2 regions of the Paenibacillus sp. S-38 genome follow, and region 2 is predicted to be linked to the other one. Evidence: predicted binding sites of a transcription regulator. Region 2 holds the regulator's gene; the other holds the start of a gene.

Region 1 (15,470 bases), 2.1 Mb from region 2:
AGCGGAACAAGCGGGGCAAGCCAGGATCTGCCGGCACGTCTGACCGATGACGCGGTTCCGCAGACGCCTGCGCCTGCTACTCCGCAGGCCGGCGCGGGCGGCGGAAGCGCGGCGCAGCAGAATGCAGCCGGAGAGACGCCTGCTCCGGTTCCCGCCCCGGCTCCTGTCCCGGCGCCGACACCTGCTCCGGCGGTGGAAGTCAAGCTGACGAAGAGCGAGCGCGGGACTGATTTTTACACGGTTGCGGGCGCAGACAAGCTGACCGTCCAGATCACGATCAAGGGCGACGCCTGCTGGCTTGAAGTGGATGAGATGCAGGGCGGCAAGCGTGGTACATCCGTGGACCAGGGGACTTACCAGAATGGGGAAACGAAGACGTACGAGCTGACGACCTCCGCATTCCTGATCTTCGGGAAGGCGAGCGCGGTCGATCTGGTTGTGAACGGAACGCCTGTGCCGGTCGGCGACGTGGCGAATGTGAAGAAGATCCAAGTTGATTTCGCCGCCAAAACCTCCTAACAAGCATCGATGTCAGTTGTGAAGCCCAGCCCCCAAGAAGACACCCGAGACACCCCAGACACACGGACGTTTTGTGCTGAAGGTGTCTTTTTTGTTAAAATAAAATGGAACTGAACGGTAAAGGAAGGATGCATGAGCATGAGCAGTGAGAATTCATTTGATATCGTATCGAAGCTGGATATGCAGGAGATGAACAACGCGATCAACCAGGCGGAGAAGGAAATTGCGACCCGCTTTGACTTCAAAGGCAGCAAGAGCAGCATCGCTCTCGACAAGGAGGAGCTTGTCGTGGTGTCCGACGACGACTTCAAGCTTCAGAACGTGCTGGATATTCTCCAGTCGAAGATGGCGAAGAGAGGCATCTCGCTGAAGAACCTGGAGTACGGCAAGGTTGAAGGCGCTTCTTCCGGCACCGTCCGCCAGCGGATTAAGGTGAAGCAGGGTGTCGATCAGGATAATGCGAAGAAGATCAACATCATGATCCGCGATTCCAAGCTTAAGGTCAAAAGCCAGATTCAAGGCGACCAGATCCGGGTGACGGGCAAGAGCAAGGATGATCTTCAGGCGGTGATGGCGCTGCTGCGCAAGGCGGACCTGCCGCTGGACCTGCAGTTTATTAACTTCCGCTAAGGCCATCGGGAGGGGAGGGCCGGCCGAGAGGGCATCCGAGGCGGCTCCTCCTTCCGGTTTTGACACCTTTTGGGAGCCTATATTATACTGGGTACTACATTGTTTACTAGTGAATGATCAGGACCCTGAAATAGAGCGCAAACGCGACAGCTTGGAGGAAAGTTATGACGGAGAAAGTGAAAGTGGTTACACTCGGCTGCGAGAAGAACCTGGTCGACTCCGAGATCATGTCGGGCCTGGTGCACGAGCGCGGGTACACACTGGTTTCGGAGAAGGAAGAAGCGACGATCATTATCGTCAACACATGCGGGTTCATTGATGCGGCCAAGGAGGAATCGGTCAATACGATTCTGGATATGGCGGAGCTTAAGCAGACCGCGAACCTGAAGGCGCTGATCGTCTCAGGCTGCCTTACCCAGCGCTACAAGGAAGAGCTGCTGAAGGAGATGCCGGAGATCGACGGGATCGTTGGCACCGGAGATTTTCACAACATCAACCAGATCATCGATGAGGCGCTTGTCGGGCGCAAGCCGGTTTATGTAGGCAACCCGGTGTTTAATTATGAGCAGAAGCTCCCCCGCAGGCTGACCACACCGCGCTATACGGCATACGTCAAGATCGCGGAAGGCTGCGACAATGCCTGTACGTTCTGCTCCATCCCGATCATGCGCGGGAAGTTCCGCAGCCGCAGTATGGAATCCATTCTGGAAGAGGTGCAGCAGCTGGCGGCGCAGGGAGTGAAGGAAATCTCGCTGATCGCGCAGGATTCCACCAATTACGGGACCGACCTCTATGACGGGTTCAAGCTTCCCGAGCTGATGAACCGCGTCAGTGAGGTGCCGGGCATCGAGTGGGTGCGTCTGCACTATGCTTATCCGGGCTTCTTCACGGACGAGCTCATTGACGTCATCGCAGACAATCCGAAGATCTGCAAGTATATCGACATGCCGCTGCAGCACAGCTCGGACAGCATTCTGAAGCGGATGCGCCGTCCCGGCCGCCAGCGCGATGCCCGCGAGCTCATCAAGAAGATCCGCGAGCGGATCCCGGGCGTGTCGCTGCGCACCTCGCTCATCGTCGGCTTCCCCGGCGAGACCGAAGAGGATTTCGAGAATCTCAAATCCTTCATTCAGGACGTACAGTTCGACCGTCTCGGCGTCTTCACCTATTCGAAGGAAGAGGATACGCCGGCTTCGCGCCTGCCTGACCAGGTGCCTGATGAGGTCAAGGAATACCGCTCGAACGTTCTCATGGAAATTCAGCGGGAGATCTCAAACAGCCGGGGGAGCGGACGGATCGGCCAGGTCATCGACGTGCTCATCGAGAAATACGACGGGCGTAACGACGTGTATGTCGGCCGTTCGCAGTTTGATGCGCCGGAGATTGACGGTGAAGTGTTCGTCGGGGGCAGTGAACTGACTATCGGCTCCATCGCGAAAGTGAAGATCACCCATTCCTTTGAATTTGACTTCTCCGGGGAGGTCGTAGCGTAATGAACCTGGCCAACCGGATTACCCTGGCCAGAATCTTTCTGGTGCCAATCATCATGCTGTTCCTGCTCATCAACGTCAAGTTCCCGCATGTGCGCATCGAGCAGTTCAGCATCACCTACAACCAGATCATCGCCGCCCTGATCTTCATCGTGGCGGCGAGCACCGACTCGCTGGACGGGTACATCGCCAGGAAACGGAAGCTGGTCACGAATCTGGGCAAACTGCTGGATCCGCTGGCCGATAAGCTGCTGGTCTCGGCAGTCCTCATCTCGCTCGTCGAGATGGACAAGGTTGATGCCTGGATTGTCATCGTCATCATCTCCCGTGAATTTGCGATCACGGGCCTTCGGCAGATCGCCCTGCTCGAAGGGGTGGTGCTGGCGGCCAGCAAATGGGGCAAATGGAAGACAGCGGCCCAGATTACGGCCATTATCGCACTGCTCATCAACAATTTTCCGTTTGCGCTGATCCATTTCCCGTTCGACCAGATTGCGAGCTGGATCGCCGCTATCATTACGATCTATTCGGGTATTGACTATTTCGTCAAGAACAAACATGTAATCAACTTCAGCGATTAAGGCTGGAGGAGGCAAGTATCCCGCCGAAACCGGAGGCCATCTGACTATGAAAGCAGAGATTATCGCCGTCGGTACCGAGCTGCTGATGGGCCAAATCGTCAATACGAACGCACAGTACATATCCAGAGGGCTCGCCGATATAGGGGTGGGTGTCTATTATCAGACCGTCGTGGGGGACAATACGGACCGGATCAAAGAGACCCTGGCCATCGCGAAGTCCCGCGCCGATCTGATTATCTGCACGGGCGGCCTCGGCCCCACACAGGACGATCTGACGAAGGACGTGCTGGCTGAGGTGCTCGGCCGGAAGCTGGTGATTCATCAGCCTTCTTACGACTATATGGAAGGCATGTTCCGCAGCCGCGGGATTACGATGGTGGAGAGCAATATCCGGCAGGCTTATATGCTTGAGGGCACCGACCCGCTGGCTAATGAGACCGGCCTTGCCGTAGGCAACGCCGTAACGCAGGATGGGACGCACTATATTCTGCTGCCGGGACCGCCCAAAGAGATGAAGCCGATGTTCGACAACCAGGTGGTTCCGTGGCTCACGGCCAAACTGGGCAGCGTGCAGCCGCTCTTCTCGACGATGATGAAGTTCGCCGGTATCGGGGAATCATTCCTCGAGCACGCCCTGATCGATCTCATCGAGGCCCAGACCGACCCTACGATCGCCCCTTATGCCAAGGAGGGGGAGGTGGCGCTTCGCCTGACGACGCGGGCCGCTTCGAAGGAGGAAGCAACGGAGAAGCTGTGGCCGCTTGAGCGGGAGATCCGTACCCGGCTCGGGGACCATGTCTACGCTTCCGAGGATATCACGCTTGAGCTTGAGGTGCTCCGCCTGCTGACGGCAGCCAACAAGACGCTGTCGGTAGCCGAAAGCTGCACGGGAGGCCAGCTCAGCGATCTGCTGACGGCGGTACCCGGCGGCTCCCACTCGTTCGCCGGCGGGGTGATCTGCTACACGAACCAGGTGAAGAACAAGGTGCTCGGCGTGCCCATCGAGCAGCTGGAGGGACCGGGTGCTCCGGGAGCCGTCAGCGAAGAGACGGCGAGGCTGCTCGCCGAGAACGTAAGGAAGCTGGCGGATGCCGATTATGCGCTCTCCCTGACCGGCGTAGCAGGGCCGACAGAGTCCGAGGGGAAGCCCGTTGGCCTCGTCTATGTCGGGATCGCTGAGAGGGGCGCAGACACTGAAGTGGTGATGCTGCAGCTGTCCGGCAACCGGGAGACGATCAAGCTGCGAGCCTCCAAAACCGCGCTCTACCATCTCTGGAAAAAGATCAAAATCTAGTTGCTAACACAGGGAAAATCAAGTATAATAGATTGTAACGGAAGAACCGTAACATTTCTGAATGTCGTGTTACGGTTTTTCTTTTGCACCACGACCGAATGTATGTTCGGGAATGCTTAACGCACTTTCGTTTATAAATCACCTGCGGGTGGTACTTAATATGAAAAAAGGACGTGATTTGTTTGGCAGATCGTCGCGCAGCACTGGAGAACGCCCTCCGTCAAATTGAGAAGCAGTTCGGTAAAGGGTCCATCATGAAACTCGGGGAATCCACCCACATGCAGGTGGAGACCATCTCGAGCGGTTCCCTGGCCCTGGATATTGCCCTTGGGATCGGCGGCTTTCCGCGCGGTAGAATTATCGAAGTCTACGGACCGGAATCCTCCGGTAAGACGACGGTGGCCCTGCATGCCATCGCGGAAGTACAGAAGAACGGCGGCACGGCCGCATTCATCGATGCGGAGCATGCTCTGGATCCTCTGTATGCAAGCAAGCTCGGCATCAACATCGACGAGCTGCTGCTCTCCCAGCCGGATACCGGCGAACAGGCGCTTGAGATCGCCGAGGCTCTGGTGCGCAGCGGCGCGGTAGACATTATCGTTATCGACTCCGTTGCGGCACTCGTGCCGAAGGCGGAGATTGAAGGCGAGATGGGGGATTCCCACGTCGGTCTGCAGGCCCGTCTGATGTCCCAGGCGCTCCGGAAGCTGTCCGGTGCGATCAACAAGTCGAAGACGATTGCGATCTTCATCAACCAGCTTCGTGAGAAGGTCGGCGTGATGTTCGGTAACCCGGAGACGACACCGGGCGGACGCGCCCTGAAGTTCTATTCCTCCGTACGTCTGGACGTGCGCCGGATTGAGACGATCAAGCAGGGGAACGACATGGTCGGTAACCGCACGCGGATTAAGGTCGTCAAGAACAAAGTCGCGCCTCCGTTCAAGCAGGCGGAGATCGACATCATGTACGGTGAAGGCATTTCCCGTGAAGGCAGCATCGTGGATATCGCGACCGAGATGGATGTGATCCAGAAGAGCGGCGCATGGTACTCCTTCAACAACGACCGTCTCGGCCAAGGCCGTGAGAACGTCAAGCAGTTCCTCAAGGAGAACCCTCAGGTGGCTGAGGTCATCGAGAAGAAGATCCGTGAGAACAGCAACCTGACCGCCGTGGTCGGCCCGAATACGGATGACGAGGAAGAAGACGAAGAATTGGCACTGTTCGAGCAGTAAGACCTGCCGTGTCCGAGGCATGATCTTGGACGGCGCCGGCTGCTCACTACAAGCCGGGCAAAAGCACCTTTACTCCGAAGGGGTAGGTGCTTTTGCCTTTTTCGATGGAGGGGATCCCGTGGAAGAGAACAACGGCACGAATACGGATGGAAGGGCAGAGAACGAAGCGCAGGCCCCGCCCGAAGGCGGGATCATTACCAAAGTGGAACAGCAGAAGCGCACGAAGAGCCGCTACAACATTTACATAAATGAAACGTTCGCTCTCTCGGTGCATGAAGACGTGCTGATCCGTCATCACCTGTTCAAAGGGACAGAGGTCGATACGGAGACCTTGGTCAGGATTCTGTCGGAAGAGGAGAGGAGCCGGGCTTACCTCGATGCGGTCCGCCTGCTGTCTAGCCGTCTCCGTTCGATGCACGAGATCCGCAGCCGGCTTAAGCTGAAGGGCTATGGGCCGGAGCTCATCTCCGGAACCGTGGAGCGGCTGCGCCGTGAGGGCTATCTGAACGATGCGGAATTCGCGCAGATGCTGACGAGACAACGTATCGTGTCCCAGAAGAAGGGACGGCACTTCATCAAGCAGGAGCTTCAGCAGAAGGGCATAGCCAAAGAAGAAATTCAGGAAGCGATCGCCCAGGTGGACGAGGAGACCGAGTATGAGATGGCCCGGCAGCTTGCGGAGAAACGGTATGCGAACGAAATGCGGAGGGACCCGGTGAAGGCACGCCGCAAAATCGCAGGATTCTTGCAGCGGCGCGGTTACCCGGGCTCGGTTGTCAGCCGGGTGCTGAGCGATCTTCCCCGGCACACAGGGGATAACGAGTGGGAGGAGCTGGAAGAATCCGGGGATCCCTGGAGTACACCTTGACAAGCTTCTTTGCCAAAAGCTAAAATAATCATGTATATTCATTATACACCAGAATCCGCCCTAACAGCCCAGGGAGGATTCGAAAGTAAAATCGCCAATTTTTACTTTATTTCTGAAATGTGCCGCTTGTGGGCAGCATGCTTTCAGCAGCCGTGGAGGCGCCCGAACTTCCGGTTCATGGAAAGCCCCTGGCATCCCATGCTAGCAGAATGGATTAAAAAACCACATTATCCCAAGCTTACCCCTTGGAGAAACAACGAGGGAGGTGAACTGGATGGACCCAGTCCTCACGATCTTGATTTCTCTCTTAGTTGGTGCTCTTGGCTTCGGGGTCGGTTATTTTATCCGCAAGTCCCTTGCAGAGGCGAAAATCTCAAGTGCTGAATCAGCTGCCGCACAGATTGTGGAAAATGCTCGTAAAGAGGCGGACGCACTGAAAAAAGAGACGGTTCTCGAAGCGAAAGACGAGATTCACAAGCTGAGAACCGAAGCTGAAAAAGACATTCGTGAACGTCGGAATGAAACACAACGACAAGAGAGACGATTGTTGCAAAAAGAGGAGTCGCTGGATAAAAAATTAGAATCTCTCGAGAAAAAAGAAGAGCAGGTCGCCAACAAAGAGAAGCGAATCGAGGAAACCCAGGCTCAAATTGATCAGATTTATAAAGATCAGGTTTCCGAACTGGAGCGGATTTCAGCTCTGACCATGGAGGATGCGAAGAACATCATCCTGACAAACGTGGAACAAGAGGTTCGCCACGAAACCGCCCAACTCATTAAGGAAATCGAGCAGCAGGCCAAAGAAGAAGGCGACAAGAAAGCACGCGAAATCATCACGCTGGCGATCCAGCGCTGTGCCGCAGATCATGTGGCAGAGACGACGGTTTCCGTTGTAGCGCTTCCTAACGAAGAAATGAAGGGCCGGATCATCGGCCGTGAAGGCCGCAACATCCGGGCCCTCGAAACATTGACAGGAATCGATCTCATCATCGATGATACGCCGGAAGCGGTCATCCTGTCGGGCTTCGACCCGATTCGCCGTGAAATCGCCCGCACCTCGCTCGAGAAGCTGGTCGCGGACGGCCGGATTCACCCGGCCCGCATCGAAGAGATGGTCGAGAAGTCCCGCAAGGAAGTGGACGAGCGGATTCGCGAATACGGCGAACAAGCTACATTCGAGACCGGCGTACACGGACTGCACCCGGATCTGATCAAGATCCTGGGACGTCTCAAGTTCCGTACGAGCTACGGCCAGAACGTACTGAAGCACTCTATGGAAGTCGCTTACCTCGCCGGTCTGATGGCAGGAGAACTCGGAGAAGACGTGACATTGGCGAAGCGTGCCGGTCTTCTGCATGACATCGGGAAGGCGCTCGACCATGAAGTCGAAGGCTCCCACGTGGAGATCGGCGTCGAGATTGCGAAGAAGTACAAAGAACATCCGGTCGTCATCAACAGTATCGCCTCGCATCACGGCGATACCGAAGCCACTTCCGTCATCGCGATGCTCGTTGGCGCTGCTGATGCCCTTTCGGCCGCTAGACCGGGCGCTCGCCGCGAGACCCTCGAGACGTACATCCGTCGTCTGGAGAAGCTTGAGGAGATCTCGGAGTCGTTCGAAGGCGTCGAGAAATCGTACGCCATCCAAGCCGGCCGCGAAGTTCGCGTTATGGTACAGCCCGAGAAGGTAGACGATACCGAAGCGTTCCGTCTCGCAAGAGACATCACGAAGAAGATCGAAGGCGAATTGGATTATCCCGGCCATATCAAAGTCACGGTTATCCGTGAAACGCGCGCCGTGGAATACGCCAAATAACCGCATACTTCACCTGAGAGAAGTGGCCGCGCGGCCACTTCTCTTTTGTTCTCGGGCAATGGCGGTGTGGGAATTGAGCTTGTTTTTACGCCCTCCATCCCTGGCAGCCGGGACTGAAAGCCCGGCGATCCAGCGGATGGCTGCATTGAGCACCTCACCGCACGAAGTAGGCCTGAACGGCCGAGCCCGCCCTTAAGCCCTGCGTCCCTGGCAGACGGTGCGACAGCCCGGCGATCCAGCGAATGGCCGCCTTAAGCTCATCAGCGCACGCAGTTGGCCTGAACGGCCGAGTCCGCCCTTAAGAGCCCTGCATCCCTGGCAGCCGGTGCTGAAGGCCCGGCGATCCAGCGGATAGCCGCCTTAAGCTCCTCAGCGCACGCAGTAGGCCTGAACGGCCGAGCCCGCCCTTAAGCCCTGCGTCCCTGGCAGACGGTGCGACAGCCCGGCGATCCAGCGGATAGCCGCCTTAAGCTCCTCAGCGCACGCAGTAGGCCTGAACGGCCGAGTCCGCCCTTAAGAGCCCTGCATCCCTGGCAGCCGGGGCTGAAAGCCCGGCGATCCAGCGGATGGCTGCCTTGAGCATCTCACCGCACGTACTGCCCTCTAAAACGCCGCTCTAACCAAGAGCTTTGACCTGTAAGGTCAAGGCGGCTCCACATTCGCAGCCCCTCCCGAACGCCTGCATATCACCATGCTCGAGTATAGGGCAGGGAGCCGCGAGAGAACACTTCATGTAAGCGTGTCTGCCGGCCGGGTGCCCAGTGCATTAGCGAAGCTATGCCCTGGGCATCCCTACGCAGGCAAGACGATAGCGATCCAAACGCCATCCTCCCATCAACGCCGGCCCCTTCCCTCCTTCGCGCCCTTTTGGGGTCCAGGGGCGGAGCGCCCGGTCCTCCCCCTTCTCTGGAGAAGGGGGAAAGAGGGGGATGTAGAAACAAAGTCAAAGGAGAATAACCCCACATGAGACTATTATTCATCGGAGACATTGTAGGCTCCGTCGGCCGCAAGGCACTGAAGGCCTGCCTGCCGGGCCTCAAATCCAAATACAACCCGACGTGGATTATCGCCAACGGGGAGAACGCAGCCGCAGGCCGCGGCATTACGCAGGCGATCACGAAGGAGCTGTACGAGATGGGCGTGCAGGGGATCACGATGGGCAACCACACGTGGGACCAGAAAGAGATCTTCGACTTCATCGACAAGGAAGAGCGCCTGATCCGCCCGGCGAACTTCCCGGCGGGAACACCGGGCCGCGGGATCATGTATATCAAGACCAAAGAAGCCGAGCTGGCCGTCATCAACCTGCAGGGCCGGACGTTCCTCCCGCCGCTGGACTGCCCGTTCGAGAAAGCGAGCGAGCTGGTAGCGCAGGCAAAGAAGCGCACGAAGTATGTATTCGTCGATTTCCATGCGGAGGTGACCTCGGAAAAGCTCGCCATGGGCTGGCATCTCGACGGGAAGGCATCGGCGGTGGTCGGGACCCATACGCACGTGCAGACGCACGACGAGCGCATTTTCCCGCAGGGGACGGCCTATGTGACCGATGTAGGCATGGTGGGTCCGCGCGACGGCATTCTCGGCATGGAGCGGACGGCAGTGATGAAGAAGTTCATGACTCAGCTGCCGACGCGGTTTGTGGTGGATGAAGGCAAGTGGCATTTTCACGCGGTGGTCATCGATCTCGATCCGGCTACGGGGCTCGGCCGTAAAATTCAGCTGATTCGCAAGGATGAAGATGCGGTAATGTTTGAATAACGGAAGGGAATCGGACCCAACGTCTGAATTGACACAAAATTCAAAACTTTTCGACCGTACTCTCTTCGGACAGAAGGAATTAACTTTAAATTCCTAGAATATGATTAATACCGGAAGCAATCATCATTCCCGAGGAGGTACTTTCATGGAAGTATTAAAAGTTTCAGCAAAATCCAATCCAAATTCCGTAGCCGGTGCATTGGCGGGGGTGTTGCGTGAACGCGGGGCTGCGGAGCTCCAGGCCATCGGGGCTGGGGCGCTCAATCAAGCAATTAAAGCGGTAGCTATTGCGCGAGGATTCGTTGCTCCCAGCGGGGTTGATCTGATTTGCATACCGGCGTTTACCGATATTGTAATCGATGGGGAAGACCGCACCGCCATTAAATTGATCGTGGAGCCGCGCTAGAGCGCAGGCCAGCCCCTCTTCGGACCGGACGGTGTACACAGCACCGAGAAAGCCAACCGAATTTCATCGTACGGATTGTCCTTATCCGCATTCCAAAGAAAGCCTTTCATAAAACAAGAAACCGAAACGCCTGTTTACTCCGTAGACAGGTTTTTTGTTCTGTTTGGCTATTCTGCGGCTTACAAGGAAGGGAGACTGAGAACCCCATGAAAACCCCTGTTGTCGACGGCCACTGCGATGCCCTGCTCAAGCTCTACAATAACCCTGCAATCGATTTTCACGATCCGAACGAGGCAAGGCTGGACGTCTCCTATTCAAGGCTGCACAGCTCGAATGTGAAGCTGCAGTTTTTTGCGATCTACCTGCCTGAACGTATAAGCGATGCGCGTTTTGACCATTACTTGGAGTATATCGACATCTTCCACCAGCGTGTGGAGCGTCAGGGCAAGCTTCGGCTGGTGCGCACCCGCCGCGACCTGGATGAGGTCATGGGGGGGACTGAGATCGGGGGGCTGCTGACGCTCGAAGGGGCGGATGCACTGAACGCCTCTCCTTTGTATACCCGCATCCTGTACCACCTGGGGGTGCGGATGATCGGTCCGACCTGGAACTACGGCAACTGGGCCGCCGACGGGATTCTGGAGCCGCGCAGGGGCGGGTTCTCGAGGAAGGGAAAAAGCTTTATTAAAGAATGCGGGGATTTGGGCATTCTATTGGATGCATCCCATCTGTCCGTCGCCTCGTTCTGGGACCTGGCCGCAAGCTCGCCGCGTCCGTTCGTCGCCACCCATTCCAATGCCAAGGCACTGTGCGGACACCCGAGAAATCTGGATGACCGCCAGATCGGTGAACTGATCCGAAGAGATGGAAGAATAGGGATCACCTTCGTGCCCTATTTCGTAGAAAGCGGGAGGCCGGCCAGCATAGCAGGAGTGGTAAGGCACATCGAACATATCTGCTCTCTCGGAGGCGCGGAGCGGGTGGTTCTCGGATCGGATTTTGACGGCATCGGCGAATGGATTCCGGGCCTTGAGCATGCAGGGCAGTTTTACCGCCTGGAGGAGGAGCTTCGCAAGCACTACACGGAGACACAGGTGGCCGGGTTTCTCAGCCGCAACTGGTTCACGTTCCTGCACCGTCATCTGCCGGAGTTCTGAACAATCGTATTCCGATCCAAGATACAAGAGCACCAAACTATTCTCGCTGCGGTATGAATATGATCTAAATTAACTATCTTTCAAAAATGCCAAAATCTCTTGCTTTTTACCTCTTGACATCATAAAATTTGTGAGACAACTGAAAGAGACATGTGCTCTTTTGGGGAGCTTTGGGCTCAGCTGCTTTAGTCAGCGACAATCAAAAGGAGTGGACAACGGTGATTAGCCAATTATCTTGGAAGGTCGGAGGACAACAGGGGGAAGGCGTGGAAAGTACGGATAAAATCTTTTCCACGGCATTGACCAGACTGGGGTACTACCTGTACGGCTACCGTCATTTTTCCTCGCGGATCAAGGGCGGACACACAAACAACAAAATCAGAATCAGTACGAAACCGATTCGTGCCATTTCCGACGATCTCGACATCCTCGTCGCGTTTGACCAAGAAACCATCGATGTAAACGCACATGAGCTGCGTGAGAACGGCGTCATCATCGCCGATGCAAAAGTAAATCCGGTTGTTCCTGAAGGCGTGAAAGCAAGATTGTTCCCTGTGCCGATTACGGCAATTGCAGAAGAACTCGGTACGTCCCTGTTTAAGAATATGGCTGCTTCCGGCGCATCCTGGGCCCTGCTCGGCCTGCCGCTCGAAGTGTTTAATAAAGCAGTAGAAGAAGAATTCGGCCGTAAAGGTGCAGCGGTCGTAGAGAAAAACATCGAAGCGGTCCGCAAAGCCGCAGAATTCGTACTGGAGCTTAACGGCGGCCCGCTGCCTGAATTCCAGCTCGAACCTGCCGACGGCAGACAAAAGCTGTTCATGATCGGTAACGATGCGATCGGCCTCGGTGCCGTTGCAGCAGGCTGCCGCTTCATGCCGGCTTACCCGATCACACCGGCATCCGAAGTCATGGAATACCTGATCAAGACGCTGCCTAAGTTCGGTGGTACGGTTATCCAGACCGAAGACGAGATCGCAGCATGTACGATGGCGATCGGCGCCAACTACGGCGGCGTACGCGCCCTGACGGCATCCGCTGGTCCTGGTCTTTCCCTCATGATGGAAGCGATCGGCCTCGCCGGCATGACCGAGACGCCTGTCGTTATCGTCGATACACAGCGCGGTGGTCCAAGTACGGGTCTTCCTACGAAGCAGGAGCAGTCCGACGTACTCGCGATGATCTACGGTACGCACGGTGAGATTCCGAAGATCGTTCTCTCCCCGTCCACGATCGAAGAGTGCTTCTACGATACAGTCGAAGCGTTCAACCTGGCGGAGATCTACCAAGTGCCGGTCATCCTTCTGACGGACCTTCAGCTGTCCCTCGGCAAGCAGACGGCCGAACCGCTCGACTTCAAGAAAGTCACGATCGAGCGCGGCGCACTTCAGCAGGGCGAACTGCAGCCGAACGAAGATAACAAGCTCTTCAAGCGTTACGAGTTCACGGAAAGCGGCGTTTCTCCGCGTGTCATCCCTGGCCAGAAGCATGGTCTGCACCATGTGACAGGCGTAGAGCATGACCAGGAAGGCCGTCCGTCCGAGAGCCCGGAGAACCGCAAGAAGATGATGGATAAGCGGATGAGCAAGCTCAAGACCGTCTCCAAGAAGGTAACGGACGCCATCAAGGTGGACGCACCTCACGAGAATCCGGATCTGCTCATCATCGGTATGGGCTCCACTGGCGGTACGATCGACGAAGCAAGACGCCGTCTTGACGCCAGCGGCATCAAGTCGAACCACATCACGGTTCGCCTGCTGCACCCGTTCCCGGCAGAAGAGCTTGCTCCATACCTGGAGAAAGCAAAGCAAGTGGTTGTCGTTGAGAACAACGCTACTGCTCAGCTCGCTTCCCTTATTAAGTTGAACGCTGGCTATGCCGATAAACTGAACAGCATGCTGAAATACAACGGTAATCCTTTCTTGCCTGCTGAAATCACTAAATATTGTCAGGAGCTGAACCTTGTATGGCAACGTTAAAAGATTTCCGTAACAATATCAAACCGAACTGGTGCCCAGGCTGCGGCGACTTCTCCGTTCAAGCTGCGATCCAAAGAGCGGCAGCCAACGTAGGTTTGGAGCCGGAACAACTCGGCGTTGTTTCGGGAATCGGCTGCTCGGGCCGGATCTCGGGCTACATCAACGCCTATGGCTTCCACGGTGTCCACGGCCGTTCCCTGCCGATCGCTCAAGGCCTCAAGATGGCGAACCGCGAGTTGACGGTTGTCGCTGCAGGCGGCGACGGTGACGGCTTCGCGATCGGTATGGGCCACACGGTCCATGCGATCCGCCGCAACATTGACATGACGTACATCGTCATGGATAACCAGATCTACGGTCTGACGAAAGGCCAAACGTCGCCGCGAAGCGCAGAAGGCTTCAAGACGAAGTCCACGCCGTCCGGTTCGATCGAGTCCGCTCTGTCCCCGCTGGAAGTAGCCCTGGCTGCAGGCGCTACGTTCATCGCCCAGTCGTTCTCGAGCAACCTGAAGCAGTTGACGCACCTCATTGAGGAAGGCATGAAACACAAAGGCTTCTCCTTCATCAACGTGTTCTCTCCATGCGTCACGTTCAACAAAGTGAATACGTACGAGTGGTTCAAGGAGCATATCGTCGATCTGGAAGAAACGCCGGACTACGATCCGTCCAACCGGGTTTCGGCTATGACGAAGATCATGGAGACGAACTCCCTGGTAACCGGCCTGATCTATCAGGACAAGTCCAAGAAGAGCTACGAAGACCTCGTTACCGGCTTCAAGCCTGAAGGTCTGGCCAATCAGAACATCACGCTCACCGAGCAGGAATTTGAAAAATTGGTGGCGGAATTCAAATAATTTGTTGACAGTCTTCGAAGCATACGGCCCCGGCCGTATGCTTTTTGTTTTGGTTATGGGTATAATGGAATAGAAAGAAGCCAGTTGGCATAATAAGGAGAGAACCATACAATGAAAAAAGTACCTGTAGGCGTATCCGCCAGACATATTCACCTGTCCGTTGATCATATTGCAGCACTGTTCGGCGCCGGTCATGAACTCAAAGTGCTCAAGGAACTGTCCCAGCCGGGTCAATTCGCGGCGGAAGAAACCGTAGCGGTCATCGGACCGAAGGGCAAGTTCGACAAGGTCCGTATTCTGGGACCGGCCCGCGGCAAAACCCAGCTTGAAGTGTCCCGCACGGATGCTTTCTCGCTAGGAGTGAACCCTCCGGTGAGAGAGTCCGGCAACATCGCCGGCACACCGGGGATCAAACTTGTCGGCCCGGCCGGGGAAGTGGAGATCGAAGAGGGCGTCATCGTAGCGGCACGCCATATTCACTTCCACACCGAGGATGCGGCACGCTGGGGCATCCAAGATAAGCAGAAGCTGACGGTCCGTGTAAGCGGAGAGCGTGCGGTGATTTTCGAGGAAGTCGTGGCAAGGGTATCCGACCAGTACGCGCTGGATATGCATATCGACACGGACGAAGCGAACGCCGCCGGCGTCAAGAACGGGGACGAGGCCGAAATTCTGTCTTAATCTCCCTGTTTTCTTTTGAAATGCCTCCATGGTCAATGCTATAATGGAAGGGTTAATCACGGCATGGGCCGCACGGCTGGCTTCAGGAGGAAACGGAATCTATGACGATTCAATCGAAGGCAAAAGATTATTCGATATATTTTCAACCTCCCTCTCTGAGTGACGCAAAAAAGCGGGGCAAGGAAGACATCACGGTGCATTACGACTT
Region 2 (15,470 bases):
CCCGTATAAAATTGGTCCTCCGTCTCCTTCACGAACTGCCAGCACAGCGGATGCAGCCCGGGGATCACATGCGTAGTTCCGGAAAGCCGCAGCCCGCTCTCCACAAGCCGCACCACTCGCCTCCGATACAGCAGTCTTCCTACGATATAAAGAAGGGTAAGCCCGTAAATCCACGCGAACACCCGGGCGGCTTCGCTCCCCCCCAGAATCCAGAACAGCAGTCCGGCACTGTGCAGAGCAAACAGGAACGGATCGAAGAGCGGCAGCGCATCCAGATGCCGCCATCTGCGGCAGAGCGGCCGGAAGCACTGCACCCCATACGCATTCATCCAGTCCAGGAAAACATGGAAGCTTACCGCAGCCAGCCCCACTCCATACAGAAATGCGAGATGGGGCCACAAACCGAACCCCCATGCGGCGGGAACAGCAAGCAGAAGCGGCCAGAGCAGCAGAGCCGGCAGGGAATGGCTCACCCCGCGGTGAATTCGGATATAGGCGGCATAGCCTTTGAGCCTGGCGAACGTATCTAGATCCGGCGCATGGGAACCGACCAGGCTTACCGTAAGCACGGCGGCGAACAGCGCACCGTCCTGGGCCGCAGGGGGATAGAGCGCCGCCAAGCCCGCAAGCGTCGCGCCGAACAGCAGATGGCTTCCCGTATCCATACTCTCGCTTCCTCTCTCAGTCATCTTTAAGCGCTGAACGTACTGCCCTGCGGCGGTCCGGCCGCCGGTGCTCCTTCCGCGGCCTCGACACCGGTCTTGACCCCGTTCTCTCCCACCGCACCTTCCCACCGTTCTTCCGCATTGAACCAGTAGAACCACTCCGCCGGCCTTTCCCGGATGACCCGTTCCATATAGGCATGGAGAACATTCGCCGCCTCTTCTCGGGTGCTTCGATTGTACGTGGAGGCGAGATGGAGCGGCGGTTCAAACCGCAGGCGGTGGACGAATCCCTTCTCCCGCCAGCCGCAGAAGGGAATCACGGGTACGTTTCCTTCGATCGAAAGCGCAGCCGCTCCGGCGGGAATACGCGTCATCCTTCCGAAGAAGCGTGCTGGAGGGAACGACGGCCGCCAGAAGTCACCCAGAAGGAACACTACCCCGCCCCGCTGCAGATGGCCGCGCAGCTTCCGGAACTGCTCGAGCGGAGGCGTGCTGTCATAATCCAACCCGGGACAGCCGAGCTCCGCGAACCGGAGATACAAGGGGCGCAGCTCCGGACTTCCGGCTGTAGCCACGGTCAGGCAGTCGTACCTTTGACACAGATACCAATAGTAATAAAAGAAATTACCGGTATGCGGCGTATAGACGATGGCCCCTCTGCCCAGCTTCAGGACATCCGTCAGATGCTCCTCGCCTTCCGAACGAAACCTCCAGCGCCCGGTGTCCGTCAGCCGCCTTGAATCCACAAGAATCTCATACAGCGCCATGAGCACATGGAACAAATATTGTCTGGCATGCACCCTAAGCTCCCCTTCCGGGCGGGGGCCGAGCAGATCGTCCATGTTGCGCTTCACTTTGACCGACAAGCCGGCGGCCGGCAGCGCAGTGAGAACCCAGGCCGTTATAACGCACAGCATCCGTACAACCGGCCTAGGGATCAGGGCGAACATCCGCAGCCAGCCGCTCTCGCCGGAGGTGATTTTCCGAATCCAATCGTACACGTGGACCTCCTCCCTCATCTCCCTCAGCTCATTCAGCCCGCTGCGGCGACCGGTTTATCCTTTTAGAAAGTGCTTCCGGTAGCGCCGCGTTACCCGGTCTTTCTGCAGCACAATGAAGAAATCAACCGTTCCGAATATCGAATCGTAAGCCGGATCCCCGCCGATCTCCGCACCGAGCCATTGGTAGCCCTTCATGAGCGGTGGGAGCATGCGGAAGATCTCCTTTTCTTCGAGGTCGGTTTCCACGCTTCGCAGACCGTCAATCCGGTGCGTCTCCAGCGGGCGGACCCCGAAGCGGTCCGTCAGGATGCCTCTGCGCTTCAGCATCGTGCAGATCAGATTGGTCTCTTCGATGGTGCGCAGATGCACACTGGCGCAGCCAATCAGATATTGAAGCTCATGTCTGGTAATATAGTCCGCGATGCCTTCCCAGAGGAGGCCGATCGTTCGTCCGCCGCGGTAATCGGGATGAATGCAGCTGCGTCCAAGCTCGAGGGTATGCAGCCGGTCTACCGTAAAGGCACTCAGATCAAATTCCGACTCGGAATAAAATCCGATCCCTCCGCTTGCCCGCCGGCCTGGGAGCAGGCGGTACGTTCCGACTACACGCTGCGCCTCTTCATCCACCACCACCAGATGATCGCAGTAATCGTCATAGTCATCCGTCTCCAGTCCCTGCTCCGAGCGCAGCTTCATGTTCTTTTCTTCTTCCACGAACACGCTGTACCGTAGCCGGTGCGCCTGCTCGATCTCCTGCTCCCCCTGCGCAAGCCTAACTGTGAGGGCTGCCGGCTCTCGGGCGGCCCCGCCTTCCGTTAAGATCATCGTCAACACACCTTTCCCGGGGTTTGTGATGATGCTTTGTACTCTTTCTCAAGGGTAGCAGAGGTTTATTAAGCGAAGGTTCGGCGGGTGTAAAGCTTTTGTAAGAAGTTGGTAAGCTTGTCCAGCCGTAGAGAGCATTGGAGCAGCATTTTTATTAAGGCAATGAAATGAATGAACCGGTTAGAAACGGGGCGGATGCCGGAAACGGGCATATGCGAGTCATCCCTTCGGCGCAGGACAAAAAAGCCGGCAATATGCCGGCTTGCTTCATGTTATGCTTCTCATCGCAAACTTGATCTGTGTACGGATAGCGTACTCACTGCAGCCACCCATACAGCGGAATGAACAGCAGCGACGTGATGATCGCCGCGGCCCCCATCGCGAAGCCGCTGACGCTTCCCGCCAGCTCCGAATCACGGATGATGCGGGCGGTGCCGATGCCATGGGCCGAAGTACCGATCGCGGTGCCGACGGCGATGTCGTCCCTTACGCCGCTGAGCCGCAAAAATGCCGGCCCGAATAGGGAGCCGGTTAATCCTGTCAGCACGGTGAGCACCGCCGTCAGTTCGTGAAAGCCTCCCGCCTGCCGCGAAATCTCGATCGCCACCGGAGAGGTGACGGACTTCGGCATCATCGACAGCAGCAGTTCGCGGCTGCCGCCCAGCGCCCAGACGAGCCCTGCTGCAAGGAGCAGGGCGGCTACCGAGCCGGCCGTCACGCCTGAGAGGATCGGCAGCATGCTCCGGCCGATGCGCTGGGCATTTTTATAGAGCGGCACTCCCAGAGCAACCGTTGCAGGTCCCAGCAGGAACACGATGTAATCTCCGCCCTTGCGGTATGCCTCATAGGGCAGCTGCAGCAGGTACAGCACCAGCATGATCATAACGGAGCAGCTCAGCAGCGGATGCAGCGCCTTCCATTTTCGCTGTAACCCGAGCGCAGCGGTATAGGACAAAATCGTTAGTGCGATCCCGAACAGCGGCTGATCGGCAAATTCACGGATGTTCATGCTTCTCCCCCCTTCCGTGCGGTACCGGTGCGTTACCGGCTTCCTCCTTCACGCCCGGCTTCAACAGACGTACCGTCCAACCGGTGATCCACAGGACGCCGAACGTGCTGCCGAATAAGGATAAAAGCAGCGGCAGTGCTTCCTGGCCGATCCGGTCGAAGAATACCATGGTTCCTACGACAAAGGGAGCGAACAGCAGGAGCATATGCTTGACCAGAAATCCGCTCGCCTCCTCCACCCACTCCAGCCGGATCCACCCGAAAAACAGGGAGGCCGTGAATAGGATCAATCCGGTTACATTCGCCGGGAGCGGAAGATGAAGCAGCTCGTGGAGCAGCGCGCCGATCAAATAAAAACCTAGCAGAATGGCAAAACCGCGCATCTTGCCCTCACTCCCCTCAGTATGGTGGTGAAGCCCCACGTATGTATAAACCTTTCTCCCCCGTGGCATCGTAAAGGAGGCGCTGCAGGATGATTGGCGCCAACCAACCTAAGCGAGGGAGCGATGACTTATGGCGAAACCGGATAATCGCGCGGATAATGTAGAAAGAATCCAATTCAACATCAACCACACGATCTCCAACTTCAATGAAGCGGAAGAATATCTCGCCGAGCATGCCGATGAGATCACTCCGCAGGACCGTCAGGCCATTGAAGCCAAAAACGAACGCCGCCTCCAGTCCCTGCAATCTTTCCGTGAAGAAATTCGCGACGAAGCGAAGCATCGGGAGCAATCGTAATCTCTCCTTAGGACCTTAGAATGAAACCTCCTCCCCAGCCGGGAAGGAGGTTTTTCTTTTCTTAATACCCTGAATCCTGGAAGTCCCTCTCCCGGCTCGGTGAAGCAGGAGCGATACCTTCTCCACCTGCTTGGCCCGGGTGTTATCTCGCCCGTCTGCTGCTGACTTCGAAGCGGAAATGGTCGTGGGCCAGCTGGGTGTCCTCATGAACCGTGCGGGCTTCATCCCGCAGCATATCCGCCTCTTCCCCTTGGTAGCGGGAAGAGATATGCGTCAAGATCAGCGTGCCTGCGCCTGCCTCTTGGGCCGTCTTCGCCGCGTCGATGGCCGTGGAGTGATCATACATGACGGCCAGCTCCTTGCGGTGCTCGGCGAATGTCGCCTCATGAACGAGTACATCGGCGTCCTTGGCGAGCGTTACCGCGTGAACACAGGGCTGCGTATCGCCGAGAATGGTGACAATACGTCCCGGGATCATCGGCCCGATGAACTCTTCCGCCTTGAGCTTCGTGCCGTCCGGCAGCTCGACGTCTTCGCCGTTCTTGATTTTGCCGAAGATCGGCCCCGAAGTAAGACCAAGCGACTTTAAGCGCTCGGCATCGAGACGACCCTTCTGCGGCTTCTCGACTATCCGGTAGCCGAAGCTCTCAACGCGGTGCACGAGCGGCGCCGCGGTGACCACGAACTGGTCATCTTCGAAGACGACCTGCTCTTCCGGCTCCAGCTCGATAATCGTCGTCTGGTAGCCCAGGTGCGAATCGCTGACCCGCAGCGACGTTTCGACGAACTCGCGGATGCCTTTCGGTCCGTATATCGTAAAGGGCGTGTCCCCGCCTTGGTAAGATCGGCTCGACATCAATCCCGGCAGACCGTATAAGTGATCGCCATGCAGATGTGTGATGAACAGCTTCTCCAGCTTGCCGATCTTGACCGGTGCGCGGAGCACCTGATGCTGAGTGCCTTCGCCGCAGTCGAACATCCAGTATACGCCGCGCTCGGCCAAGAGCCCCAGCATGATGGAGGTCACATTGCGCTCCTTGGAAGGCATGCCGGCCCCCGTTCCCAGAAAATACAGCTCCACCTTCATCTCTCCCGTTCCTATACATGCTTGGTCAGAGCGGCTCTTCCCGTCAAAGGAAAAGAGTGGGGCCGCTTAGCCCCACCCTACCATAGCATACCCCAAACCGGATCTATCTTAGGCGTTAAAATAGCGCGCCTGCGGGTGAGCGAACACGATGGCGGATACCGAAGCCTCCGGCTCCATCATGCTGCCTTCCGTCAGCGTGACCCCGATGTCTTCCGGCTGCATCAGCTCGAACAGCTGCTGCTGATCATCGAGGTTCGGACACGCCGGATAACCGAAGGAGAAGCGCTGTCCGCGGTACTTCGCGCCGAAGCGTTCGGCCATCGTCATCTCCGCCGGATCCGGGAAGCCCCACTGATCCCGCATCATCTGATGGACCCGCTCCGCGAAGCCTTCCGCCATCTCGAGCGCGGCGGCCTGCAGGGCGTGGGAGCGTAGGTAATCGCCCTTCTCGCGCCACTGGGCCGACAACTCGCTGACGCCGTGTCCGGCCGTCACGACCAGGAAGCCCACATAATCCATCTCGCCGCTGCTTACCGGCTTGAGATAATCGGCAAGGCAGAGATATGGTTCCTTCTCCTGCCGCGGGAACGTGAATTTCTGCAGCACGCGGCTCGGATCCTGCGGATCGTAGACCAGCACGTCGTTGCCGTCGGACTGGGCCGGGAAGAAGCGGTACATCCCCTGCGCCTTGATGATGCCCGCCTGCTGGGCTTCCGCCAGAATGCCATCCACCGTCTCCTTGAGCTGCAGCGCCTTCGGATCCTTCTCGGCAATCAGGTTCTCGACCTTGCCCTTCAGTCCAAGATGGTGTCCGAGCAGCATCTGCATGTTGACGTACGGCACCAGGTGCGAGATCGGATAGTCGCGCAGCACGCGGCGCTCGAGATCCGGCGGCACCTGAACCGGTACGGTACGGTCTACCGTGGACGTCATGACGCGGGTCAGTGCCGGCATGCTCTCATCCTTGCGGCCGGCTTCCTTAACATCCGACTCCATGCTCTCCCGCAGTTCGCGGATAAGAACCTGGCGCTGCTCGGGATCGCTAAGCTTGTTGGCGATGTCAAGGCCGTCCATCGCATCCTTGGCGTACAGCACCATACCGTCGTATTCCGGTGCGATTCGCGTCTTCGTGAACTTGCGGGTGAGCGCCGCGCCTCCTACGAGAATCGGCACGTCGATGCCGGCATTCTTCATATCCTGCGCCGTGACGACCATTTGCTGCGCCGATTTGACGAGCAGGCCGGAAAGGCCGATCGCATCAGGCTTCTCTTTGCGGTACGCTTCGATGAGCTGCTCCGGCGGGACCTTAATGCCGAGGTTCACGATCTTGTATCCGTTGTTGGAAAGGATGATCTCGACCAGGTTTTTGCCGATATCGTGAACATCGCCCTTCACAGTAGCGAGGATAATCTTGCCTTTGACGGCGCTGTCCGCCTTCTCCATGTACTGCTCCAGATGGGCAACGGAGGCTTTCATGACCTCGGCGCTCTGGAGCACCTCGGCGACGATCAGCTCGTTGTTGTTGAAGAGCCGGCCGACCTCTTCCATCCCCTTCATCAGCGGTCCGTTGATGATGTCGAGCGGCGCATACTTCTTCAGCGCTTCCTCCAGGTCCGGGATCAGGCCTTCCTTCGTTCCCTCGACAACATAGGAAGCAAGCCGCTCTTCCAGTGTCAGGTTCGAGATCTTCTCCTTCTTCTCGACCTTCTTCACACGGAAGTAGGCGACGAATTTCGCCAGCGTCTCGTCCGTCGTATTGAAAATGAGCTCTTCCGCGAGCGCGCGCTCTTCTTCCGGTATGGAAGCGTAGCGCTCCAGCTTCTCGGTGTTGACGATCGCATAATCGAGCCCGGCTTTGGTACAGTGGTAGAGGTACACCGAGTTCAGTACCTCACGGCCGGCATCCGGCAGACCGAAGGAGATATTGCTGAGGCCGAGAATCGTCATCGTCTCCGGATACTTCTCCTTGATCATCCGGATGCCCTCGATCGTCTCCACGGCGGAGCCGATGTACTGCGGATCTCCGGAACCGACAGGGAACATGTTCGGGTCAAAAATGATATCCTGCGGCTTCATGCCGTACTTCTTCGTGAGCAGCTCATACGCACGGTCGGCAACTTCCATCTTCGCCTGCCGGGAAACCGCCTGCCCGCGCTCGTCGATGAGAATCATGACGACCGCCGCACCGTACTTATGGAGCAGCGGCACAATCGCTTCGAACTTCGACTCGCCGTCCTCGAGGTTGATCGAGTTGACGATCGCCTTGCCCTGGGAGTATTTGAGCCCCAGCTCGATGATGTGGTCATAAGTGGAGTCGATCATCAGCGGCACTTTGACCTTCTTGACAACCTGAGGAAGGAATTGATTGATGGCATAAGCCTCGTCAATATCCGTGTCCTGCAGATTGATGTCGATGATATGGGCGCCGTTCTTCACCTGCGTCCGCGCAACCTCCGAGGCTTCTTCGAACTTCTCTTCCTTGATCAGCCGTTTGAACTTCCGCGAGCCGGAGATGTTCGTCCGCTCCCCGACCATAATCGGCCGGTTGTCCGGCTCTACATAGACGGTTTCGATCCCCGAGATGGCCGGCGGGTGAACCCCGTCCTGCTTGCGCGGCTCGTACTTGCCCAGTGTCTCCGCCATGGCCCGGATGTGATCCGGCGTCGTACCGCAGCAGCCGCCGGCAATGTTCAGCCAGCCCTGCTCGGCGAAGCCCGCGAGCTTCATGGCCAGCGATTCCGGTGACTCATGGTACTTGCCGTTCTCATCCGGCAATCCGGCGTTCGGGTAACAGGACACGGCAGTACCTGCAATCTCCGAGAGGGTACGGATATGATCGCGCATGAACTCCGGGCCGGTGGCACAGTTGAGACCGAACGAGATCGGGTTCAGGTGCTCCAGCGAGACATAGAACGATTCGATGTTCTGCCCCGCGAGCGTCGTTCCCATCGGTTCGATCGTGCCAGAGATCATGAGCGGGAGCTTCACGCCCAGCTTGTCGAACGCATTGCGGATCCCGATGGAGCCCGCCTTCACGTTCAGCGTATCCTGCGAGGTCTCGAGCAGCAGGGCATCCACGCCGGCTTCAATCAGGGCCTCGGCCTGTTCCTGGTACGATTCGACGAGCTCGTCGAATGTCACGCCTCCCGTAACGGACAGCGTCTTGGTCGTTGGGCCCATGGCTCCGACGACGTAGCGCGGCCACTCCGGCGTGCTGTATTTATGGGCTGCTTCGATCGCCAGCTTGGCCGCGGCCAAGTTCAGCTCCCGGGCGCGATCCTGCAGATCGTACTCCGCCAGAACAACGCTTGTGGCGCCGAACGTATTTGTTTCGACCATATCCGCACCGGCGGCAAAGTACGCTTCATGGATTTTCTGGATGACATCCGGACGGGTAACAACGAGAATTTCATTACAGCCGTCAAGGTCCTCGCTGCCGAAATCGGCCTCCGTCAGATTCTCCTGCTGGATCATGGTGCCCATCGCACCATCCAGGATCATAATTTTTTTCTTCAGCTGCTCCTGCAGTGATGGCTTGTTCATTACCGCTTGATCCCCTTCCCCTGCCGTCCTCTTCCTTCACGACTCGGAAGGACAGTCCTGCATTTCTCTGTAGTAATGCACCCGCTGAGGCCGCTTGTACGGCCTTCACGCATAGTTTAACCCATAGTTTATCAGAAAGCGTCCTTAATGAAAAGGAAGGAATGAACCGATTTCACGAACTTTTCATCATATCCTATCGGATTTATGCGGTTTTATCATCGACAGAAGCCCCCTATTCCACTATAATACAGGGAGAGAAGATTTCCTGATCTATACTTACATTAACTGAAGAAAGAGGGATGGACATGGCAGAAATCCGCATCCGCAACACGAACGAGCGCATCTCCGGCGAAGAGAATGTGAGAGCGTTCTTAGATAAGCAAGAGGTACTGTACGAACATTGGAATGCAGCGAAGCTTCCGGCCGAGCTCCAGGAGAAGTTCATTCTGAGCGACGAAGAAAAAGCACAGATTCTCTCCACCTTCGACGAAGAAATCCGTGATCTTGCAGGCCGCCGCGGTTACAAAACCTGGGATGTCATTGCACTCTCGGACGCCACACCCAACCTGGACGAACTGCTGAAGAAGTTTGAGTCCGTCCACACCCACACGGAAGATGAAGTACGTGCCATTACGGCTGGCCGGGGCATCTTCATCATCAAGGGCACCGACGATGTAGGCTACTTCGATGTGGAACTCGAAGCCGGCGACGTCATCTCCGTACCGGAGCATAAAGCCCATTTCTTCACTTTGATGGAGAACCGCAAGATCGTAGCCGTACGCCTCTTCATCGAGACGGAAGGCTGGATTGCTCATCCTTACGACGATCCTTCGTTCCAAAAGGCTTAATAAGCCGATTTTGCACCACTGAGTAACAGATCAGCCTCTGCTTCGGCAGAGGCTTTTTGATTTGCTCTGCAGCCGAACGACAGGAAAAAAGCCTCGCCCGAGTGGACGAAGCTTTGGATAGGACGATGAATAAGTGCACTGCTACTCGATCGAATCGATAATCGGCTGGATGTCTCGCAGGGAACGGATCTCATGCACAGGAATAATCTCGTCGGTGCGTGTAAGTTCATGGCGGTTGATCCACAAGCTGCGCATGCCGATCGCATTCGAGCCCATGATATCGGTCGTAAGCTTATCGCCCACCATCAGTCCTTCATCCGGTTTAATCCCAAGCAAGCTGACCGCATGCTCAAAGATCGCCGGATTCGGCTTGCCCCGGCCGAACTCGCCGGAGATGATGATATGATCGAAATAAGGAGCCAGCTGCGGCACCCCGGCCAGCTTCTCCTTCTGGAGATCGGGCGATCCGTTGGTCAGCAGCAGAAGCTGGTAGCGGCCCTTGAGGGAATCGAGCACCTCGAAGGTTTCTTCGTAGACGATCGGACGGCTGCGCCGTTCCGCAGGGAACAGCTCGCCAAGACGGTATCCGAGCTCCGCGTCATCGATCCCGAGTGCGAGAAGTCCACGGGTCCAGGAAGCTGTCCGGTAGCCGGGGGCAAGAGCCTCGAGCTTACGGAACTCTTCCTGCTCCCCGCTCGTGAAGTTTGCCCAGAGTCCCTCGAACGGATTGATCCCGATCATCTTGGTGAACGGGAAGGTCTCGTACGACTCATATAAAGCTCTGGCTTCTTTGCGTACCGCTTCCTCGAGCTTCACCGGATCGACACCGGTCACTCGCGCTGCTTCTTCGCAGGTAGCCCGGAAGGCCTCCTGCACGCTGCGATCATCCCACAGCAGCGTATCGTCCAAGTCAAACAGAACAGCCTTGATTCCCATGTCTACAGTCCTCTTTCCCCCATAAAGTTAACTCTTCTGTATCCAATCAATTTATCGTTGCCTCTATTGAAAAAGGCACAAAACGCTAAGCCTGGAAGACAAATGCGTCATCCCGGACTTAGGCTTCCTGCTGCAGAGCAATGCCATGACGCTGGGCAAATGCAACCAAGTGCGGCCGGGTCTCCTCAACAGGGAATTGATGGTAGATCCGTGAGAATGCCCAGCGGGCGGATTTGCCCTTCATGGAGATGACGATCGAATCCTTGTTCACGGCAATCTCTTGAATATCATCCGCCTTCAGGCTGCGGTCTCCCCCAAAGCGGCGGGATGTGATCGCATGTTCTCCGATGCGCAGGAACGGTCTCCGTGCCCAAAACATCAGGAAGGCAAGAAAGATATAGCTCGCCCCGGTTACCCAATACAAGTTATCCGTGGCTGCCTGGCCCCGGAACGCAATAAAGCAAAAAACACCGGTAGCCACAAGCAGCATAGGCAGTACCCAGCTGCGGCCCCGGAATGTCTTAGCTTGATCGGCGGATGAACTGTCCGACGAGATAAGCCCCTGTCCGCTCTTCTTACGCTGAACATTTGTTACCTTGGTGTTCTTTCGAACCATTCGTGACCACTTACGCGACATATCCGAACCCCTTATCTCTCATCTATACTCTTCCGGCGGAACTTCTCGATAAAGCGCTGCGGATACTCTTCATCCAAGGCACTGACCTCGTCCAGCCGTGTCCACTGTTCCGAAGACAGCTGCCAGCCAAATGCTCCCATATTGTCCTCGAACTGCTCAAGAGTACTCGCTCCGAAGATCGGAGAAGTAATGCCCGGCTTATGGATCAGCCAGTTCAAGGCAACCTGAGCGGGTGTCTTCTCCGCTTCTCCGGCTACGGAAACCACCTCGTCAAGAATGCGGAAGTTCTTCTCGGTATTCCGAAGCTCCCAGCGGCTCTCCCCCGCCTTGGCCGACAGCCTTCCTTCCGTTGGTTCTTGACCGCGGACATACCGGCCGGTCAGGAATCCGCCCCCCAGCGGCGCCCAAGGGATGATCCCGACGTTCTCTTCCAGGCATAAAGGAATCATCTCTCTGTCCATGGTCCTGCAGACCAGGCTGTACTGCGGCTGAATGGAAATAAACCGCGCATACCGGTTAAAGTCACTGATCGACAGAGACTTCATCAGCTGATAAGCCAAGAAATTGGAGCAGCCGATATACCGTACCTTACCTGCGGACACGAGGTCGTCGAGGGTACGAAGCGTCTCCTCGATCGGCGTGACCTGATCCCACACATGCAGCTGGTACAGATCGATATAGTCCGTATTCAACCGGCGTAGACTTGCTTCCACTCCATCGAGAATATGCTTACGGGAGAGGCCTACGTGGTTAATGTTCTGACTGGTCGGGAAACGAACCTTGGTTGCCAGAATCACTTCGCTGCGCTTCTCGCGGATCGCCTTGCCGACAATCTCTTCGGACTTCCCGCCAACGTAAACGTTCGCCGTATCGATGAAGTTCCCCCCACGTTCCAAGAACCGATGGATCATTTCGATCGAATCCTGCTCATTCGTGGCATTCCCGAACGTCATCGTACCCAGACAAAGTTCGGATACCAGGATGCCGCTTCTGCCAAGCACACGATATTCCATGAACGAGCTTCCCCCTCTCAGTTCTTTCCTTCGCCTTCTTCTTCGTCGACAAACTTGATATTCTCAAGCTGCGTACGCAGGTTGGATTTGAAAGAGTCGATATACTTACGGCGAAGCTCGTTGCGTTCGTCCATCTCTTCATCCGTGAGACCTTCCGCTTTCGCTTTGCGGGCCAGTTCGTTAATGCGCTTCACCCTTACATCATGTTCCGATTCGCTCATGCCGTTCCTCCCGAAATTGGTAAGCCGAGGCACCACTTGCAGCTCCGGATCCCGACTGCAGCGGGCAGGCTTGTATCATTAATACTTTGACATTCCAAGTAGGGATTGTCAAGAGTTCGGAAGGAAACCAAAGGGCTCCAGGAGCCGGTTAGGGAAGCAGCAGCTTCTGCCCTGTCTGGAGGGAAGAAGACTTCAATCCGTTAAGCTTCTTCATCTTATCTATGTAATCGCGGATATCGTCATCCGGTGCAAATTCAGACGCAATCGCCCAAAGTGTATCTCCCTGGTGCACATACACGAATTCGTGCTCTTCCGGAGAGGTGCCGGCTGCGTGAGCATCCTGACCGGACAGGGAGGCTGAAAGCCCCCCAAGAAGGGCGAGCAGCATAACCAGAATGAATCCCATCGTTGCATAGCGTACGTATGTTCGCTTATTATTATGTTGAGACCGGGCTGCATGCTCCCGTCTGCGATATGTACTCTCATTAGAAGCCCGTCCGATCAGTGCAGTGTTCTGTACCATAACCGACATCCTCTCCCAAACATTTGTTCTCTTTTCGTTCTGGATTCAATTTATCACGAACAAACGTTTGTGTCAACGGGTTTTCTCGAACTAATGTTTGTACGAACTCCGGTTCTGTGTTATAATTCTACTAATCGATTACCAACAATTGGAGTGATATGGCATGAGCAAGATCTCCTCCCGGCAGCAGGCAATCTTGGAGTTTATTAAGAATGAAGTCAAAGATAAGGGCTATCCCCCTTCCGTCAGGGAGATCGGAGAAGCGGTCGGACTCGCCTCCAGCTCTACTGTACACGGCCATCTGGAACGCCTTGAGAAGAAGGGACTGATCCGCCGCGACCCGACCAAGCCCCGCGCCATCGAGATTCTCGACGGTTCTCTCGGTGACGGCGCCTATGCCGTATCGGTCGCCCATGTACCTCTGATCGGGCGGGTTACCGCTGGCGTACCGATCACAGCAACGGAGAACATTGAGGATTACTTCCCTCTACCGAGCCATTATGTCGGCGACAACAACGTGTTCATGCTCAGTGTTATCGGTGAGAGTATGATCGAAGCGGGCATTCACAACGGCGATTTCGTAATCGTCCGCCAGCAGCAGACTGCATCGAACGGCGAGATTGTCGTGGCCATGACTGAGGATGACGAAGCCACGGTGAAGACATTCTATAAGGAGCGCGATCACATCCGTCTCCAGCCCGAGAATCCCACCATGGAGCCTCTCCGGCTTAAGAATGTAACGATCCTCGGCAAAGTTATCGGCGTATTCCGCAACATTCACTGATCGCCCCCCTTCCGGAACGGCACCCTGCCGTGTCCGGATTTTTTTTGCCCTGTGTTCGAACGCAGCGGCCCTCAACATCTTACCTGCTAAGAAATCCAATAGGGGACCCTTTCCTCAAAACAACAACAAAAAGGCCGTTCATCCTTCGGGAATTCCCGGAGGACAAACGGCCTGTCTTAGTTCTAGTACAGTGTCAGATACTGCTCGCGCTCCCAAGCGTGAACTTGGGTGCGGTAGATGTCCCACTCGATCTCTTTGAGCTCGTAGAAGTGAGCCAGCGCGTGATCGCCGAGCGCATCGCAGATGACATCATCACGAAGCATTTCATCAAGCGCCTGCTTCAGGTTCAGCGGCAGGCTTGGAATGCCCTGCTCTTCGCGCTCATCTTCGGTCATCACATAGATGTTGCGGTCTGTCGGAGGCGGCAGCTGCATCTTGTGCTTGATGCCGTCGAGGCCCGCTTTGAGCATGACCGCCAGCGCGAGATAAGGGTTCGCAGCCGGATCGGGGTTGCGCACTTCAACACGCGTACTGAGGCCGCGGGAAGCCGGTATACGGATCATCGGGGAGCGGTTGCTCGCCGACCAGGCCACATAACAAGGTGCCTCGTAACCAGGTACCAAACGCTTATACGAGTTCACGGTCGGGTTCGTGATCGCCGCGAAGGAGCGCGCATGCTTCAGAATGCCGGCCATGTACTGGCGGGCCACCGTGCTCAGACCGAGCTTGTCGCTCTCGTCGTAGAACGCGTTCTCATTACCGCGGAACAGCGACTGGTGGCAGTGCATGCCGGATCCGTTCACGCCGAACAGCGGCTTCGGCATGAACGTCGCATGCAGCCCATGCTGGCGGGCCACCGTCTTGACCACGAGCTTGAAGGTCTGGATCTGGTCGGCCGCTTTGATCGCATCGGCGTATTTGAAGTCGATCTCATGCTGGCCCGGAGCCACTTCGTGGTGGGACGCTTCGATCTCGAAGCCCATCTCCTCGAGCGTCAGCACGATCTCGCGTCGGCAGTTCTCGCCGAGGTCCGTAGGCGCCAGGTCGAAGTAACCGCCCTGGTCGTTAAGTTCCATCGTCGGGTTGCCCTTCTCGTCGGTCTTGAACAGGAAGAACTCCGGCTCAGGCCCTACGTTCATGGACGTGTAACCCATCTCTTCGGCTTCCTTCAGCGCCGCTTTCAGAATGCCGCGCGGGTCACCCGGGAACGGGCGGCCGTCCGGCAGGTAGATATCACAGATCAAACGGGCTACACGGTCTGTCGTAACCCATGGGAACACGACCCAAGTACTAAGATCGGGATATAAGTACATATCGGATTCTTCAATCCGCACATAACCTTCGATGGACGAACCGTCGAACATCATTTTGTTGTCCAGCGCCTTCTCCAGTTGGCTTACAGGAATCTCCACGTTCTTGATCGTACCGAGCAAATCCGTGAATTGGAGACGAATAAAGCGGACGTTCTGTTCCTTGGCGATGCGCAGAATGTCTTCTTTGGTAAAGTTCTTGTCCGACACTGTGTAATCTCCTCCTTAGACTTATGTATCAGGGAATGCATATTAACGGAGTAACCGGGCACCCCTTGCGGCCGAAGCCGAAAAAGAAAGCGGTACCGCGGCTGCCCCGGCCGAACGT

What was found. The regulator LexA, encoded in region 2, represses DNA repair genes until DNA is damaged. The targets are predictions, from matches to a motif close to CGAACATATGTTCG.
Region 1: recA (recombinase RecA) is a predicted target of LexA. The motif match lies at 4,610-4,623, and genes of this name have one in related genera.

The regions. Positions count from the first base shown of each region.
Region 1 covers NZ_CP187970.1:5,419,432-5,434,901, reverse strand. Annotated here, with positions in the region: gene ACP26L_RS23820 (helix-turn-helix domain-containing protein) at 1-519, shown strand, start outside; gene ACP26L_RS23815 (YajQ family cyclic di-GMP-binding protein) at 658-1,149, shown strand; gene rimO (30S ribosomal protein S12 methylthiotransferase RimO) at 1,314-2,642, shown strand; gene pgsA (CDP-diacylglycerol--glycerol-3-phosphate 3-phosphatidyltransferase) at 2,642-3,220, shown strand; gene ACP26L_RS23800 (competence/damage-inducible protein A) at 3,267-4,514, shown strand; gene recA (recombinase RecA) at 4,697-5,746, shown strand; gene ACP26L_RS23790 (RecX family transcriptional regulator) at 5,865-6,614, shown strand; gene rny (ribonuclease Y) at 6,889-8,430, shown strand; gene ACP26L_RS23780 (TIGR00282 family metallophosphoesterase) at 9,394-10,188, shown strand; gene ACP26L_RS23775 (stage V sporulation protein S) at 10,334-10,594, shown strand; gene ACP26L_RS23770 (dipeptidase) at 10,801-11,751, shown strand; gene ACP26L_RS23765 (2-oxoacid:acceptor oxidoreductase subunit alpha) at 11,970-13,727, shown strand; gene ACP26L_RS23760 (2-oxoacid:ferredoxin oxidoreductase subunit beta) at 13,715-14,581, shown strand; gene pduL (phosphate propanoyltransferase) at 14,693-15,262, shown strand; gene miaB (tRNA (N6-isopentenyl adenosine(37)-C2)-methylthiotransferase MiaB) at 15,364-15,470, shown strand, end outside.
Region 2 covers NZ_CP187970.1:3,331,163-3,346,632, reverse strand. Annotated here, with positions in the region: gene ACP26L_RS15430 (metal-dependent hydrolase) at 1-689, opposite strand, end outside; gene ACP26L_RS15425 (lysophospholipid acyltransferase family protein) at 692-1,666, opposite strand; gene ACP26L_RS15420 (GNAT family N-acetyltransferase) at 1,721-2,491, opposite strand; gene ACP26L_RS15415 (LrgB family protein) at 2,808-3,500, opposite strand; gene ACP26L_RS15410 (CidA/LrgA family protein) at 3,487-3,882, opposite strand; gene tlp (small acid-soluble spore protein Tlp) at 4,013-4,240, shown strand; gene rnz (ribonuclease Z) at 4,383-5,327, opposite strand; gene metH (methionine synthase) at 5,436-8,870, opposite strand; gene ACP26L_RS15390 (1,2-dihydroxy-3-keto-5-methylthiopentene dioxygenase) at 9,176-9,718, shown strand; gene ACP26L_RS15385 (HAD family hydrolase) at 9,860-10,654, opposite strand; gene ACP26L_RS15380 (hypothetical protein) at 10,773-11,270, opposite strand; gene ACP26L_RS15375 (aldo/keto reductase) at 11,303-12,304, opposite strand; gene ACP26L_RS15370 (DUF896 domain-containing protein) at 12,322-12,525, opposite strand; gene ACP26L_RS15365 (LysM peptidoglycan-binding domain-containing protein) at 12,674-12,931, opposite strand; gene lexA (transcriptional repressor LexA) at 13,212-13,832, shown strand; gene glnA (type I glutamate--ammonia ligase) at 14,015-15,352, opposite strand.